DNA from 2 places in the Acinetobacter portensis genome. Region 2 is predicted to be linked to the other one. Evidence: riboswitches for the same ligand, from Rfam matches in the RefSeq annotation. Region 2 holds a riboswitch; the other holds the start of a gene.

Region 1 (9,316 bases), 1.5 Mb from region 2:
CAAAAACCGTTATTAATAGAATACGGATCTTGATCGATATCATCTACATGGCGGTGGTGCGTACGGTGACCCGATGCCCAAAACAAAATACTGTTTTGAACTGCAAATGTCCCCATAAGCATTAAAATAATTTTTAAAGGCAATGTTGCTTCATAAGCACGATGTGCCCAAAGGCGGTGATAGCCCGCAGTAATACCAAGACTACTGACACCTAGTAAAACAAACATGCTCACCCATGCACTTACGCTGAAATCGTGATGATATGCGTAAAGCGGGATAGCGATTATCGCAACAATAGGTAAAAACACCAATGCAAAAACTGCAATCCAGTTGATTGGGGCTTTTGGTAGGGGAGCATTCATCTCCAACAGTACTCCTAGAACCTTTGCAGGTTATAAATGTAGCCTTAGCTTTATAAAAATATAAGCCGATCTTAATAGCATCTTAGCATGGATATAAAAAGATGCACTATCATTATTGTACAGTTGTATTGTGTTAAATTGATACAAAAATAGCCAAGCTGATGATTGGTTTTATCGAAGTTTGAGCAGCCGTGATAATAGAATGACGATACTGATAAAACCAATCGAAACACTTGGAAATAAAGGATTTAAGTCAAATATTTAGCGCGTGGAATTGAGCATTTTTTGCATTTCTTTTGGGAAATCAGTGATTAATCCATTAATACCTAAGTGGAATAATTCTTGTGCACGTTTTACATCATTGACTGTCCATACACTAATGGCTAATTTTGCTTCTTGAGTAGCAGTAATCATCTCATTGGTTGCAAGTTGATTCATCCAACCAATTTGACAACATCCAAGTTCTAAGGCTTGATCAATGGCACGATGTTGAATGTCATCTTCAATAAGTAAGCCACGTTTAAAATTCGAGTTTTGATTTTTTAATGCATGATGAATTTTTGAATCAAAACTGGTAATCACTGCTGAATGTTCATAGCCCATCAGTTGTTGCTGTAAAGATTCAACCAGTGTATTGGCTTCATAAGCAGATTGAACCGCTTTGACTTCAACTTCAATATGATCGAAGTTGAAAATAATTTTCATGGTTTCATCGAGCAAAGGCGTTTTCTCGATGTTTTTCCATTCTGACCATGCAATAGCTTGATTATAGTGTTCTAAATCTTCCCGACTACATTCATAAAGATGTTTGCTTTGTCCTGCGGTACGCGCAAAATCATCATCATGCATAATCACAAGGGCATTATCTTTCAGCTGTCGAACATCAAATTCAACCGCGCGAATACCTAAATCATGAATATATTGAAAACCACCTAAGGTGTTTTCAGGTGCTTCCCCACGAGCACCACGATGACCAATTATGCGCATGCATGGCTCATCATTTTAAAGATGTAGTTCATTTTGATGGATTAAAGTGACAGAAATATGACGTTACATATTTTGATCCGATAGTACTTTTATGCAAGTACTATCGGATGAATTACCTTGTTCTTTATCGGTTTTTTTAGTTCTTAGATTGTTTCATTAATATTTTTTTGCCAAAGGACTTCTGAACCGCCTTCTGCGCGTTGTAATGCTCGAGATGCGACAAATAACCAGTCAGATAAGCGGTTTAATAATTGTAGAGAGGGCGCTTGAATGTTTTGATCACGTGCGTGAACAGACATTAAACGACGTTCCGCACGACGGCAAACCGAACGTGCTTGATGTGCATAGCTACATGCTAGTGAACCCGCAGGTAAAATAAAGTCTTTTAGCATAGGAAGATCTTCATTTAAGCGGTCAATTTCGTTTTCTAAATATTCAATGGCTGAAGGCTGAACCAAATTGAAGTTTGGAATGCAAACTTCACCACCCAAGTCGAAAAGCCAATGTTGAATAAGGCTTAATGATTTATCCCAAGTGGTTTTGTCTTCAATTGCACTTATCGCAATTTGTGAGCGTAATACGCCAATACTTGAGTTGAGTTCGTCTACATCACCTAATGCTTCAATTCGTAGGTCATCTTTGGAAACACGTGAACCATCGCCTAATCCTGTTGTTCCTGAGTCGCCTGTACGGGTGTAAATTTTGCTTAAACGGTGTCCCATGTTATTTCCTTAATATTCAGATATCTCAATTTAAAAAGGATAATGCCACAGGTGTGACATTATCCTCAAAAGTATTTATTTGTAGCCTGATGATATTAGTATTTGAATGTCACACCAACAGATGCTTGGCGACCACCGTTAATGTAGAAAAGACCATTTCCGTATGAGGCTGTTTCAAACTTCACATCACCAATATTGTCGATGTTAGTAAAGAGTTTGATTGAAGGATTTACATTCCAATAGGCATTTAAATCAACCGTCGTGTAACCAGTAACTTTTGAATTGTCTTTGGGTGCTGATTTAGATGATACCGATGTACTGATACCATAAATTGAATTTTGCAATCCTGCAGTTAATGTTAAGCTTTGACGAGGACGACGGGCTAACTCTTTTCCTGTTTCCTCATTTGTAGCTTTAACATAGCTATGTGAAAGCTTTGCAAATAGTTGATCTTGCTCCCAGTTGATATAGCTTTCAACGCCTTCAAATTTTGCTTTACTTACGTTATCAATGATGTATCCATTTTTATCATTGTAATCAATAAGGTTTTTCACTTTATTGCTGTACATAGATAAACCTGTACTGAGGCCAAAAGGAATCTTTTGATCAATGCCTAATTCAAAAGATTCACTTTCCTCAGGTTTTAAATTTGGGTTGCCGTAGTAGTTAACATAGAGCTCATTTAAGTTAGGTGCTCTAAATGCCGTTCCCCAATTGGTGTAAATACTTGTGTTTTCCAATATTTGATAGCGAACAGCTACTTGCCCCACGGTGTGAGTACCAAATTGTTCATTGTCTTCTACGCGAATACCAACTTGGGTGTTTAAACCGTGATTACTGTATTGATGTTGAATATAATAGCCTTGCGCATCAACATCGCCTTTATATGGGGATCCGCTTGAAATAGCATCAGCTTTGGTGCTTTGGTAGGTAGTGCCGAATAAGATGTTTTGGTGAGCGGGTAAAGTGACTTTTGTGTATAGATCTGCTTCTTGTGTTTTACTATTTACAAAATCTTTAGAATCTAATTGATTACTTTCATCTTTAAATTGAGATAAACGTGCATTTAATTCAATTAGATCAGAAAATTTATACTTTGCCTTAGCATTGATACTTTCATTTTTAAAATCAACAGAATTATTTTTTAAATTTAAAAATGCATTAGATGGATATGGTGCAAAAACACTTGAAACATAAGTAGATTGACCTTCATTTTGTGCATAATCTAAAGAAAGAGCTATGAATTCGTTTTCAAAACCAAACTTAGTACTGAAACCTTTTTGTTCGAAGTCACCCGTTTTAATATCAGGTTGCTTAGCATTGGTTACATGTGTTCCATCTGATTCTAAGCGTTGACCACGAATTTGTGCATAAAATCCATTTTCAACTAAATCTGCACCTACGATAGATTTATAAGTTTTATTTTCACCTATTTCACCTGTAAGAAATGCACCTGTTTTTTCAGGTGTTTTAGAGACAAGTTGTACAACCCCACCAATTGCATTAGTACCATATAAAACTGATGCAGGGCCTTTCAGCACTTCAATTTGTTTGAGGTCGGTTGTATCAATATAGGCTAAAGATGCGGTGCCACTTGTTGCACTATTGAGTTTTACACCATCACGTAAAACAAGCGTATGTGTTGAATTGGTGCCTCTGAGGAAAATAGATGACTGTTGACCATATCCACCTGATTGCACCATGTTGATAGATGCATCATTACTTAATAAGTGTGGTAATGATGCTAATGGAGATTGGTCAAGTACTGCAGGTTCAATAATTGAAATGCGAGCAGGCACATTTTCAATGTTTTCTTCAGAACGTGTTGCAGTCACAACAATGGTATTTAAAGTAGATTTCGTTGATGCTTTCGCTTGAGTTTCAGTGTTTGCAGATACAGAAGTTGAAAGACCCATCGCAATGGCGATAGCACCTACAAGGGCAGTAGGCTGAAAATAAATAGACATGCTTTAGCTCCATACATTCACCCCCCCGTGAATGATTGAGTTTAAGGGCACAATAAGCAGGTATCCGGACTTAAATGTGATCGAGCTTTCGATCTACTTATCCACCTTCCCACAAAAAATTGCAGTGGTGTAAATTGTTCAATTTATAAAGATAAGTTTTTCATTTTACCGTTGCGGGGGCAGTGTTGGATTCGCACCAACTTCCCTATAGCGATGGCTAGGACTTATTGCATTCGCACGAAGTATAAAGTTAGCATGTGAAATAAACAATCGAAGTGAAGAATATTGCGTATGAACTTTACGCAAGATTGAAAAATTGCATTACAATGATTCGCCTTTAATATTTATAGATGGGCTATAAACAAGGCACGGCAAGAGCAACAAAACATGCGTACTCGTGTAAAAATATGTGGAATCACACGAACTCAAGATATTCGATCTGTTGTAGATGCAGGAGCAGACGCAATTGGCTTTGTATTTTTTCCACCAAGCCCTAGAAATGTCACCATTGAATTAGCTCAAAAACTTGTAAAACAAGTACCAGCCTACGTACAAACCGTTGGCTTATTTGTGAATGCATCGAGCGATGAAATATTAGAAGTATTAAAAACAGTTTCTTTAGATGTCTTACAATTTCATGGCGATGAAACCCCAGAACAATGCCAAAATATTGCCAAATTAACAGGTAGAAGATGGTACAAAGCCATTCAAGTTAAACCCGATTTAGATGTAATTTCAACGATTCAGCAATATCAACAAGTGGGTGCAAGTGCTATGCTTTTAGATGCATGGCACCCTGAGCTTAAAGGTGGAACAGGACATTCATTCGATTGGACTCAGTTCCCACAACTTGATATTCCATTAATATTGGCAGGCGGTTTAAAGCCTGAAAATATCGAAGACGCTATAAAGACGACAGGGGCATATGCCGTAGATGTCAGCGGAGGCGTAGAGTCCGCAAAGGGTATAAAAGACCAACAACTCATTGAAAAATTTATGCAAGGAGTCCATCGTGGATCAGCAAAATCAAAGTCATAACAGTCAAATTGACTATACCCAATTCCCCGATCAAAACGGGCATTTCGGTATTCATGGCGGACGTTTTGTGTCAGAGACTCTTATGGCGGCATTAGAGGATTTAGAAAAACTCTATTTTCGCATGAAAGATGACAAACAGTTTCTGGCAGAATTCGACCGTGACTTGGCTTACTATGTAGGTCGCCCAAGTCCTTTATATTATGCTGAGCGATGGTCGAAAGAATTAGGTGGTGCGCAAATTTACTTAAAACGTGAAGACCTTAATCACACGGGTTCACACAAAGTAAATAACACGATTGGTCAGGCACTTCTTGCAAAACTTTCGGGTAAAAAACGTATTATTGCTGAAACAGGTGCAGGTCAACATGGTGTTGCAACTGCAACTATCGCAGCACGTTTAGGGCTTGAATGCGTTGTGTTCATGGGCGCAGAAGATGTTAAACGTCAAGCAATGAACGTGTACCGTATGCGTTTATTGGGCGCAACAGTTGTTCCTGTAGAAAGTGGCTCAAAAACATTAAAAGATGCCATGAACGAAGCAATGCGTGATTGGGTCACCAATGTAGATTCTACATATTATGTGATTGGTACAGTTGCAGGTCCACATCCATATCCGCAATTGGTTCGTGATTTCCAATCGATTATTGGTCGTGAAGCACGTCGTCAAATTCAAGAGCAAGCAGGTCGTTTACCTGATGCTTTAGTGGCTTGTGTCGGTGGTGGTTCAAATGCAATGGGTTTGTTCTATCCATTCTTAAATGATTCAGATGTTAAAATGTACGGTGTTGAAGCCGCAGGCTATGGCATTGAAACAGGCAAACATTCTGCACCACTCAATGCGGGTCATGTGGGTGTATTACACGGTAACCGTACTTACTTGATGTCGGATGATCAAGGTCAAATCATTGAAACACATTCAATTTCAGCAGGTCTCGATTATCCTGGTGTTGGCCCTGAACATAGTTTCTTGAAAGATATGAATCGCGTTGAATATGTGCCAATTAATGACAATGAAGCACTTCAAGGTTTCCGTGATTTAACACAAATTGAAGGGATTATTCCTGCGCTTGAAAGTTCACATGCAATGGCGTACGTGACAAAACTTGCTCCGACCATGAATAAAGATCAAATTATTATTGCGACTGTTTCAGGTCGTGGTGATAAAGATTTAATGACTGTTGCACGTATTGATGGCGTGGAAATGGTTGAGATGTAAAAAATCTCCCTAACCCTCTTTATGAAAGAGGGGAAATAGCCCTCCTTTTGTAAAGGAGGGTTGGGAGGATTTAAAAATCGCATTCAAGTAATTGGATGCGATTTTTTTATATATGATAAAAGTTTCCCTCCTTTTGAAAGGGTGAGAATCCTCAGAATATATTCTGAGTCCGCAAGGGAGCATTTGCATAATGCACATTTTATTTTTGCTGAAACAAAAGTATGGGAACTTTGATTTGTGGCTTATGATTTAATTTCAGTGTGCCTTCTGCTTTTACTTTTGAAAGATCAAAAGTAACAAAAATCTTTTTTAAGACTGAAGGTATATCCCTATACCTCAGTCTTACGGGCGACATCCATGTCGCCAACGCGTATCATATCGTTTTAATGAAATTCAAAAGTCCTCTTTTTATAAACTCTATTTTTTTTGAAAAATGGGAGTTAGAGAGGATTAAAACGGAGCATTTATGTCTAGCCTATTTATTATCATGCTCGGTGGTCGTCATGCACGTGCAAATACAGAAGTACATGATGTGGTACTTGCTGTTGGTGATACTTTAGAAGAAACCTATCCTCAACTCAAAAATGCATGGTTTGGCGAACAAAAAGGCTTACATATTGATGCTTGGGCTAAAATTAACGGCATAGAATTTGAAGATAAAAAATATACAATTCAATTTAGTGATGCTGCACCAAATCTAGAAAATGAAAAATTATTCTTAATTAATTTAGGTGGCTATGATGCACGTGAATTTGGCGAATTACATCGATACGTTTTAGTGGTTGCACAAAATGCGATGGTGGCAAAACAAAGAGGCAAAGCTTATTTTGCACAGCATTGGCAAAAACAACATACAGACCGTGTTCTAGATGTCGACGATTGCATTGCAATAGATCATGTTCATGGTCGATATATTGAATTGATTGAGCAGAATTCGGAAATACAGCTTGAAGAGAATCTTTGGGAAAATACATATCTCATGTTGGATCACGATTAGCTAAAAATTTTGAATGAATAATCCTTCAAATTATCTCGTATAAGCTTTTGAATCTTTAGTTTGGATTTGCTATTTTAAAATTGATGCTTAAAGGCATAATGCTTATATGGGATAAGGTGATTGATATGGATGATCAAAAATGGATTTGATTCAACCCAATGGACAGCCTCGTTATGGTCGCTTTTCAGAACTACCATCAAATATAGATGTCAGTAAATACGATTATAAAACGCCCTATGGAAAGTCATTGGATGGATGGCGTAAGCATCTAAAATATAAAAAATTCAAGTTTTGTTCTATTCAGCACGAGCATTATAGTATTGGTGTTGCCGTGGTCGATATTGCATGGGCTGGGCATGGTTTTTTCTATATTTATGACCATCTTCGCAACGAAGTGATTGATTGGAATGCGATTAATCCATTGGCTAGACATACTCAGGTCGATGAGCAACCTTTATTTAATCAGAGTTATTTTAGCCACAAGCCATATCAAATAGAAATGCAGCATGTGAATGGCGCTCGATATATCACTGTTACAAAATATGGTGAAATTATACTAAGTGTTCGAACATTTTGTGCAGGAACAACGCCTTTAAGTTTGTGTAGTCCAAATGGAATTAATGGTTGGACTTATACTCAAAAGCTTACAACGCTCACTTGTGAAGGCTTTTTTAGTAATAAACAAGGTCAAATGATTCAATTTAATGAGCGAACATTTGCCGCGCTAGATGATACTTGTGGATTTTTGCGACCTGAAACGGCTTGGTTTTGGTTGTCTTGTAGTTTTTGGGATGATCAAAATAATCGCATAGGCATTAATTTGGCTTCTGGGGTGAATGAAAGCTTTGGTAATGAAAACAGCTTATGGATCAATGGACATTTACATCCATTAAGTGATGTTTTATTTCAACAAATTTCAGATACCCAATGGACAATTCAATCTTTAGATAAAAGCTTAAATTTAACTGTGAATACAGGTTGGCGCCGTTTTGAAAATCTAAATTTAAGATGGGTTGGAAGTCAATTTAGTCAGTGGCAAGCAAAAATTAGCGGCACAGTTTTACAAAATGGTCAGGAGATTATTTTTAATAGTGAATATGGCTTAATTGAACAACATTATGCGAAATGGTAATAAAAATATTAAATTACTCGTAAGTTCAGCAATAAAAAAGGCATCCGAAGAAGCCTTTTTTATTTAAAGTCACTTATTTATTAAAACGACTAATTTGTTCTAACGCAGCTTGTAGATATTTTCCATTCAGCTGTTGACCTTTAAGTGGCTTGTTCTTTTTATCCAATAAATCATATTGACCAACAGCACCAACTTCTAAAATTGATTTAGGCGTAATTACGGCATAACTACTGTAATTCGAAGCTAAAATCCAATCACGTTTTACTATAGGTGCCATTAAATCTTCACCTACTGAATAATCATGAATATTGTTTTTAACACCTAAATAATTTTTCATAATGGTTGGAACAATATCTTGATGACTTGTGAATGTGTCTTTATCCCATTGCATCATGGTTGAATCTTTCACTTTAGGGCCAATAATGGCTAAAGGAACTTTCACTTGAGGATCGGTGTAGTTCCCATTATGTCCCCAGAAGTTTTCCATGTTGTCATTTACTTCTTGACCGTGGTCACCTGTAATAATCACCAAGGTATTATCAGCATCACCAGAGGCTTTGATTTTATCTAAAACTTCTTTCACTAAGCTATCGACATAATGAACACTTGTTTTATAGCGGTTCATCATGAGTGAGCGGTCTGTATCGTTGCTGAGTTTTAGATAATTCACTTCTTCAAGCATTGGCTTGTATTGATGTGGGTAATCTTTCGGGAAAGCATAACCATGTGGTGAATCGTAGAATAAAAACGAGAAAGTTGGTTTGTTCTTATCGCGTTTGTCGTACCATTTTAGCCAGTCTTGAGTTAAACCCACATCTAAGCCATCAGGCGAACGGCCTTCAGAACTAATGCGCAAGTTAGGTACTTTTGCAAAAATATTTTGATCAAATTCGGG
Region 2 (9,316 bases):
GCTTAAAAAGACAGATAAAAAATAAAAAACAAAGCTTTCATCTTGGTGCATATCTGGTCAACAGACTTAATATGACTGCAACTATAGGTCTTGGTATTGCCGTACTGAGTTATTTCTATATAAACCGCTTAGTGACAGCACCTTACAATTTACCCAATTATGAAATTACTACATTTTTCTCAGTGTGGTTCATTTGCTTTTTAATCGCTTGTTTAATGCCACAGCATCAACTTTGGAAAAGCTTACTCAAGGGCTTCATCATTCTCGCTCTTATACTACCTATCATAAACCTATGCTACTTATTCAATCATCATCTTATTTCTTCATTCTCATCGTATTGGATGTTCTTGAGAGTTGATCTACTCATTCTTCTGTTTGCTTTGTTGGCTATATTTTTACATCAAAAAATAGCACCAATTGCATCAAACCAAGTGACTCAAAATCAGTTTATAAACGGTATACGCTAAATGAAACTTATCATTGGTCTAGGCTTGATCATTTTAGCTATGCTGTTATTTTTTGCAGTGAGCTCAAAGCAGCGTATAAAAACACAACAAAGTCGCTTTGCTGTACTTAGTCAGTATCCCCAGATCTCTAGATTTCTAGGAATACTGCTTTTAGGATTATCCTTGTTTCCACTTTGCTCACATTATGGAAACAGTATTGGTTTTATTTCACTATATCTTTTGATCACGCCTATTCTTTTGATTTTGATATTCATTAAACGTAATTAATGTAATGAATTAAGCTTCTGTATACCAATTTTTCCAAGAACTAGTGCCACGTACTTCAAGTGGTACAGTTGGAATCAATTTTTCTTTTAGAACGTCAGTCTGTCCCACGGCTTTGGCAAGCCGGGCTTTCACAGAATGAATGCATTCTCGATCTCCAAATTCACAGCGGTCTAAGGTAGTCCCCCCACAAGGACCATTCGCCAATCCTTTTGGACAGGTTTCAGGACAGATATATAAAGTATCTCCTAGCCTGCATTGACCACAGCTTTCACAGCCCACAACGCCATGCTTAGAGATAAATTCAGTTTTCAGTAATGCTTTTGCAGCAGGTGTATGCTCCCAAAATGAGGCTTTAAAAATAAAGCGTCCGATACCCTTGGCAATTTTGGACTCAAACAATGCCTCATGCATGAAATGTAGTTGCTGATATTTAATCAACTGACTGGATGTCGGCTGACGGGAGTAATAAGGCAATTCTGGCATGAACTCTTTTCCAGTCTTCACTTGCCATAATGAATTCCAGAGAGCTTCAAGTGCATTCAAATCCAGATGCCGATATTGTTCTATATAGCTTTCCAAAAGCATCTGCTCTTCAGGCTTGTAACAGGCTGAAAGGTGAACTCCGGCAAACCCAAGATGTTTACACATCAGGATCTGTAAAGCACAGCGTAAATGAACCCGATCACTCAACCCATCCTGTTTTTCCTGAGCCAACACCCCTAACATATAGGGTGTAATCACAATACCAGCGACTTTATTTTTCACCATAAAATTGGCACGAGCAAAACTCAGCGGCATAACACAAGCAAGTATTTTTTGTTGGTAATGATGACGATTTAAAAAAGCCTTTACTTGTTTTAAAGCATCCATGTCATACCCTAATTGGGTAATAATAAAATCTGCGCCTGCCTTCATCTTTTTGTGTAGTTTTAGATATTGTGCGTCACGCTCAGCTTCAGCATATTTGAACGGGTTAAAGGCCACACCTAGATGAAATCCACCACGGCGCTTGGCTACCATCACGGCATTCACCGATTCTAGATATCGGGTACGTCCAGATTCATCCCCCCATAACTGTGCTCTTTGAGCTTATCGCCTGTCAGCAATAAAAGATTCTTAATATTGGCTGATTTGGCTTGATCTAAAAATAATTCAAAATCCTGAATATCTCGATCTTTCCCAGAAAAATGCAGAACTTTATCGCTCGATTTTGAATAATGCTGACTAGCCTCAAGCGGTGCCATATCATGGTCTGAATGGACACGGTCAGCAATTGCAATAAAAGCTGAGAAACCCGCAATATCTTGTGCTACATGTTGAGTTTTAGATGAAGTCAAATATTCAACTAAAATACAAAATTTATAATGTTCTAAGTGTTGAAAAAAATTAAGCATGTCCCTTGATTAACCAAATATCCTAAAGCTAAAACATTATTTAAAATTCAGGAAAGAACATGTCATTGTAGATAAATACAATTTGAATGTTCTCTCCTGTTCACATTCTTTATTTTCTTTTAGCTGAGCTGATTTTAATTTGACGCCTAAGCGTATTAATTTTTTGCTCAAGTAGCTGAATGATCAGATCAGAACCACTTACCCAGATATCATTTTCCTGAAACTTCACATCATCTTTTAGAGCCGTTTCTGATTGAGCACCATTTGTATTTTTTCTAGATATCTCGAAGCCTAGAATGCTATTTTCCTTAGAACGAATTACCTTTAACACACTAAAATCAATTGGGTTATTGGTATTTATCATTCGACATACTCGACCAATAAATTCTTTATCCTTTAACATCTTTACTCTCAAACCAACGGATAACTTACTTAAAACTTTTAAACATGCTGATTAATTTGAATATCTTGCAAAAGGATTAATTAAAGCATTTACAGTTATTACCAAGGCAATAATACGCATACTTTGACTGATCACTTTTACAAGACATCCATGATGAAATTAAGGCCAGAACTTTTTTGCGACCTTATTCATTAACTTGATTTTTTCCCACTGGGTATCATAGGAAATTTTGTTGCCCTCTTCAGTTGAAGCAAAACCGCTCTGTAAACACAGCCCTAATTGCTCAATGGGTAAAAATTGAGTTGCGTCATGGATACGCTGTGAAATGTCATCTTCACTTTCCACATACTCTTTTTTCGAAGAGACTAAGCCCAAAAATACTTCTGTTTGTGTGCCTTTGAGTAGCGCAATAGGTTCAAATCCACCTGCCCGATCTGTATCAAATTCCAATAAGTAACGATCGATATTGGTCAACTGTTTGAAAATATATGTAGAGATAAAGTGATAATCACCTTGATACAACCAGCTCGAACTAAAGTTGCCACGGTCAATATGCAACGATATAAATAAATCTTCTGGTTTATCTTTGAGTGCAAGATTGAGTATTTCTACACCTAGCATTGCTAAGTCATGATCTGACATACCAGAAGTGATTTCAGTTGCTCTATATTCTTCATCACTTAAATAGGCCCAAAACTCATCATTCAGTTGTAAATATCGACAACCTTCTTGGTAAAGCGCTTGAATTGCTTCTCGATAAGATTGCCCAATATCTGCAATATAGTCATTGATACGATCTGCATAGAACCGATTGTTTCTTAAGTGTGGAAAAAGCAACATAGTTGGACTTGGTATGCAATATTTAGCAGTTGCAAAACCTTCAATTGCTTTATGTAGATAACGATAATGAATCAGACTTGTGTGTTCTTCTGACCAAGCAATTTTCCCTGTGATACGGATGTCAATCGGTTTACTGATCGCATCTTTATATTTCAATCCATCACGTGTTTTGTAGCTTTCTATGCCTTGCAATTGCTCAAGAAAATCGAAATGCCACCAAGTACGGCGAAAATCACCATCTGTCATAACGGTACAATCTAGATCAAGCTGAATATCGATCAGATTGTCAATTTCTGCATCTTCAACCTGTCTTAATGTCTCTTCATAAATGACCCGATCAGCAAAGTCGTAACGTGCTTTTTTGAGTTCTAATGCTCTTAAAAAACTACCGATATGCTCTACCTTATTATTGGCATATTGGGTCTTCGCTTTAGGAGATGTATTACTTTGCATAGATAAACCAAATAAAAAATGACTTCTGAGAAGGTCACTTTATAAAATTAGAAGTATCGTTAATCGATATTTCTTTCAACGAAAAGAGAATGCTGTATCAGTATTTCAGTTTATGAATGAAAAACCAGACGACGAATCGTCTGGTTTTTCATGTGCACTACATTCAAAACGGGAGTATTGAAGGTATAACAACAAAACTTTACTGGTATTTGATTAGCTAAACTTAGATAGAATAAAACTATAAAAACAATAATAACAATGAATTATAACTGTTATTACATATGCTTTTACTGAAGGATTTTCACGCATAAATGAAGATCCCTCAGTTTCCAATACGAATTATTATTTCATCGCATAACGCAAGGTCACCCAAGCAGTACGACCATCTTGGTTGTAGCCTTGGGTTGTTTGATATTCTTTATCAAACATATTGGCTAATTTTGCTTGAACCGAAAGTTCTGGAGTAGCTTGATAAGTTAATCGTACATCAGCTGTTGCAAAAGAGCCCATATATGATTTGTTATCAGCACTATAACGCTTATCCTCTGCGTGTACAGCACCACCTACTATCCATTTATCAAAATTATAATCCGCACTTAAATTAAGTATTTGCTGAGGAATATTAGTGATTTGTTTACCTTTATTATCACCACTACGATTTTCAGGCTCTTGATAAGTGTAATTTATATTCCAATCGAATTGACCTATTGCCTGACCTAACTCTACCTCTATCCCTTTAATTAATGCCTTATCAACATTGATCGCTGGCCAACGTACAATCATTTGGTCAATATCATTACGGAAACCATTCAATGCCCAATTCACATTACCTATATTACCTTTAAAACCGAGTTCAATATTCTCTGATTCTTCTGGATTTAAATTAGGGTTGCCACCACCCCATTCATCTTGAGGGTAATACAACTCATTAAACGTAGGTGCTCGGAATGCTGTACCATAAGAGACATACGTCTTTAGAGCTTCATTGAACTGGTAACCAAGTGCTAGATTGCCTGTTGTATGATTTCCATATTGCTCGTTATCATCTAGACGCAATGCGGCCTCAATATCAAAATTATTAATATTTCCTAAATATTGAGCAAAATAACCAAAATTATCTCTACTTTTTTTGTCAAAAAGTGAAGGGCCATTAATTCCACTAATTTTATCTTTTAGATAATCAGTTCCTAAAATTAAATTATGGTTTTCATTAAATGCTAGTGTGTTCAACCATGAAATTGTTTCTTTTTGGGTTTCATAGACATTGTCTAAACCTGTTTTAATATATCCTTCCTGTTTATCTTGGGAATAACCAACCTTCAGTTTCGTGTTCCATAGATGGTTGGCTTGATAATTAAGGCCTACACCATATACAGATTCAATAAGTTTAGTATAAGGCTCTTGACCCCCGGTATTATCAATTTCCGTTTCACCTTCAATATGTAAGGCATTCATATCTACAGATAATTGATCGTTAAATTGATGTCCAGCATTTAAAGATACTGAATAATTTTCATAACCATCTTTATCTGTTTCTACTGGAGCGGCAGTTGCATCAAGGCCTTGGGTTTTCATTCCTGCAACACTTAAATTCGCCCAATTCTTATTATTTTTAATGTTCAGGCCAGCATTAGCCTTATAAGTTTCATGAGAACCGTATGTAAGCGACGCAAATGGCTTAATACCTTCTTGCGTACCTTTACGTGTAAATATTTGAATTACCCCACCAATAGCTTCAGAGCCGTATAAGCTTGAACGAGGACCTTTTACGACTTCAACTCGTTCAATTTGCTCAATAGGGAGAAATTCGAATGAAGATGAACCTGCAGTAGCTGCATTCCAACGCAGACCATCTACTAACACAAGCACATGTTTAGAATTTGTACCACGAATAGAAACACTTGTTACCTTACCTAGTCCCCCATTATTAGTGAATGTTACCCCTGGTACAGTACGTAATAAATCTTGTAGAGAGTTAAACTGCTTTCTTTCGATTTCTTCACGATCAATCACAGTAACGGCCGCTAAAGTATCGGCATTATTTTGCTCAACCAAGTTGGCAACGACATTGATTTTAGGAAGTTGGAAAACAGATTTTTCTGCTGCCATTGCCATAGACAATGGAGATAAGACTAACAAACCACCTAAAGCAGTTGTATACATTTGATTCATGATATACCCCAAAATTTCGCACCGCCCGTGCAAATATAAATGTGAAGCGCGCGGACGGATTTTGGGTAAGCAATACCAACTCAATATAATAGAAGTATGCGATCCCTTCTTTAACGCCCGCCGCATTAGTTAGGTTGTGCAGCAGGCCGGTCTCCGGACTTAAGGATGTTGCTATCCTATTCACCGTTGCGGGGGCAGTGTTAGCTTACACATACGTGTACTAACTTCCCAGTTTCACTTCTCTATAGAAGCACCTGAAGCAGGTACAGAGACTAAAACTAAGTCCTTGCTAAGTCAAACTGTTTCTGATTATTCGTATTACTCTCATAAAGCTAAATTTTCTAAGGAATATAGGAAGTAATAATATTTAAGGTCAACTTAACCTCCATATCTAATTAAAAGATGTCTACAGAATTGGTGGCTATTCATTCTAACCAAATCGAACCAAACACTATTATCAACATTGTCATAGCACTCACTTATTACTTTTACGAGAGCAAGTGGACCATCGCTTCTAATGAGTACAACATCCCCTACCTTGACATTCGTTTTAAATTTTTGTGGTTGTCCTCTATCATTAGGCCATTGATTTCCTAAACCTATAACACCACTTTCGAGAATAATTCTTTTTGCTTCACTACGGTTAACTGCTTCTTTATCACTAGGATGAATCTGCATATGCCAAAAATTCATATTTTCACTCTAATACTTATTTCTTTATTAAAAATTTAAAGCGCTTTATTGAGTAAGACATCATAAATAATATGCGCAAACTGCTTCATCTTCGCAGGATCACTCATAAGCTGTGTCATTTGCTCTATATGAGCTTCATTACTCTCTAACACGGCATCATCAAGCGCCGTATCAAACTCACCGAGCATCGCTTGTTCACGAGTATTATTGTGAATCTGCTTCATCATGCGTGAGTTTTCAGACATTTTATCTGCCACGGTATGCACATAGTTAATCATGTCTTGATCAGTTAGCTTATCTGTCACAAACAGCTCATTCACACGGCTTAAAATCACTGACAAAAAGTCTTCTTTCTTATCCTTAGCTTTCGCCGTCCCGACATCATTGGCAGGATCCAACTTATGCTCAGTGCTATTGGCTTTAAGCTGAATATCTTGCTGACGTAGCTTCGACAAGCGGTAATGACTCATTGCAACGTTACTGAGATCAATTTCGTCCTCATCCGCCACTTGCTCACGGAGCATTGGACGTAAGTTTCGAGCAAACAGGCTGAGTTTCTCTAAGTCTTTATCGTCATACTCAATAATTTGAGACATGAACTCATAGAAACGCGTAAAACTCCCTAAGTCTTTCTTGAAAATTTCCAAAGCATCACGAGCTTTCTTCGCTTCCGTAAATTCATTTTCAGCATTGGCAATGAGTACAGGCTCACCCGTTCGCTTGGTAATGTCTAACCGGTTCTTTGTGACATCGTAATCATTGACTGCTTCTTTATATCGCTGTTGCCAGCGTTGCATTGCAGGCTTACAAATGTTTGAGAGTGCTGCACTGGATTTATTTTTGCTATAGAAGGCATCAACAAACTGTTCTACTTCCGTCCACAGGAAAATACCTGAGGCTTTGAGCTTGGTACACAAATCATATATTTGATCTGGATTAGAGACATCTGCCAACTCCGCTGTCTGATAATACGGTTGGAATGCATCAAGAATGTCTTGTGGCTCATTGAAGAAATCCAGCACAAACGTACCTGATTCAGCTTTAGCAGGATAAGTACGGTTTAAGCGAGATAGAGTCTGTACGCATTCGACACCACCCAACTTTTTATCCACGTACATGGCACACAATTTCGGCTGGTCAAAGCCGGTCTGGAACTTATTCGCCACAATCATCACCTGAAAGTCATCGCTGTCGAATGCCTTACGCATCTCACGACCTTTCAAGTTTGGGTTCATATTGCTTTCAGTAAATTTCTGACCTAACAGATGGCTACTGTCTGCATCATTGGCATTAAATTCTACATCGCCTGAGAATGCCACCATGGCTTGAATGTTGGCATAGTTCTGTTCAGCAATGTATTTATCAAAGGCCTGTTTATAACGTACCGCTTCTTTACGAGAACTGGTCACCACCATGGCTTTGGCTTGTCCACCGAGTAAGCCCATAATATTCTTCTTGAAATGCTCAATGATGATATGCACTTTTTGCGAGATATTATGATCGTGTAAGCGTACCCACTGATTCAGCTTGGTCTTGGCTTTCTTGGCATCAACCGTTGCGTCTTTTTCTTCGATTTTCTGTTTGAGCTTATAGATGACTTTATAGTTAGTGTAGTTTTTCAATACATCTAAAATAAAGCCTTCTTCAATCGCCTGACGCATTGAGTAAACATGGTATGCCACAGGAATATTGGTTTTTGACGGCGGCATACTTGGATCAGGCAAGCGACCAAAAAGCTGTAGAGTTTTATCTTTAGGTGTTGCAGTAAAAGCATAGAAGCTTAAGTTGGCACTGCCCTTACGTGAAGCCATGACTGCATCAAGTACATCTTCAGAAGACAGCTGTTCATCTTCTTCACGTTCTTCAATCATCAAGGTTTCTTTAAGCTGACGCGCCGTAGAACCACTTTGTGATGAATGGGCTTCATCGGCAATCACGGCGTATTTACGCTCTTTGAGACTGGTGCTGTTTTCAATCGCACGGAGTACAAATGGGAAAGTCTGAATGGTCACAATGATAATCGGCTGTGCCATTTCCAAAGCTTTAGCCAATTTCTCCGATTTTGAGCCGTCACCTTCTTTATTGTTAATGCGTCCCACCACGCCATCGGCATGTTCAAATTGATAGATGGTATCTTGTAGCTGTGCATCTAAGATGGTGCGGTCAGTGACCACAATCACCGAATCAAACATCTTTTTATTGTTGGCATCGTACAAGCTTGAGAGTTGATGCGCCGTCCATGCAATGGAATTGGATTTACCTGAACCTGCACTGTGCTGAATCAAGTATTTCTGCCCTGTGCCCTCAGCCAGTGAATCCTGTACTAAGTTATTGACCACTTTCCACTGATGATAACGTGGGAAAATCAGACTTTCTTTCTTGTATTTCCGCCCTTCCCAATCTTCTTTTTCTTCAATTTGCAGATGGATAAAGTTACCGACAATATTCAATAAGCTATCCGGCGTTAAAACTTCATTCCATAAATAGCCTGTTGCATATTCATTTGGATTCTCTGGTACGTCATTGCCTGCGCCCTGATCCTTCGTTCCTTTGTTAAATGGTAAGAAGTAAGTGCTATCACCAGTGAGATGTGTCGCCATATAAACGTCATACTGACTTACGGCAAA

What was found. Region 2 has a riboswitch for cobalamin ahead of GTK57_RS01215 (TonB-dependent receptor domain-containing protein). Riboswitches for the same ligand answer to the same signal wherever they lie in the genome.
Region 1: linked by a shared signal. The riboswitch ahead of GTK57_RS08570 (TonB-dependent receptor plug domain-containing protein) and the one ahead of GTK57_RS01215 (TonB-dependent receptor domain-containing protein) in region 2 are both predicted to bind cobalamin.

Annotation. Positions count from the first base shown of each region.
Region 1 is NZ_JAAARQ010000002.1:1,803,527-1,812,842, forward strand. It holds gene GTK57_RS08555 (acyl-CoA desaturase) at 1-362, opposite strand, end outside; gene GTK57_RS08560 (glycerophosphodiester phosphodiesterase) at 624-1,349, opposite strand; gene GTK57_RS08565 (cob(I)yrinic acid a,c-diamide adenosyltransferase) at 1,493-2,071, opposite strand; gene GTK57_RS08570 (TonB-dependent receptor plug domain-containing protein) at 2,167-4,038, opposite strand; cobalamin riboswitch at 4,077-4,281, opposite strand; gene GTK57_RS08575 (phosphoribosylanthranilate isomerase) at 4,426-5,076, shown strand; gene trpB (tryptophan synthase subunit beta) at 5,051-6,292, shown strand; gene GTK57_RS08585 (DUF1543 domain-containing protein) at 6,759-7,289, shown strand; gene GTK57_RS08590 (DUF2804 domain-containing protein) at 7,429-8,421, shown strand; gene GTK57_RS08595 (DUF3413 domain-containing protein) at 8,495-9,316, opposite strand, start outside.
Region 2 is NZ_JAAARQ010000002.1:261,153-270,468, forward strand. It holds gene GTK57_RS01195 (PepSY-associated TM helix domain-containing protein) at 1-467, shown strand, start outside; partial or broken gene GTK57_RS01200 (methylenetetrahydrofolate reductase C-terminal domain-containing protein) at 744-2,128, opposite strand; gene GTK57_RS01205 (hypothetical protein) at 2,238-2,531, opposite strand; gene GTK57_RS01210 (5-methyltetrahydropteroyltriglutamate--homocysteine S-methyltransferase) at 2,691-3,824, opposite strand; gene GTK57_RS01215 (TonB-dependent receptor domain-containing protein) at 4,167-5,996, opposite strand; cobalamin riboswitch at 6,124-6,269, opposite strand; gene GTK57_RS01220 (hypothetical protein) at 6,375-6,689, opposite strand; gene GTK57_RS01225 (type I restriction endonuclease subunit R) at 6,725-9,316, opposite strand, start outside.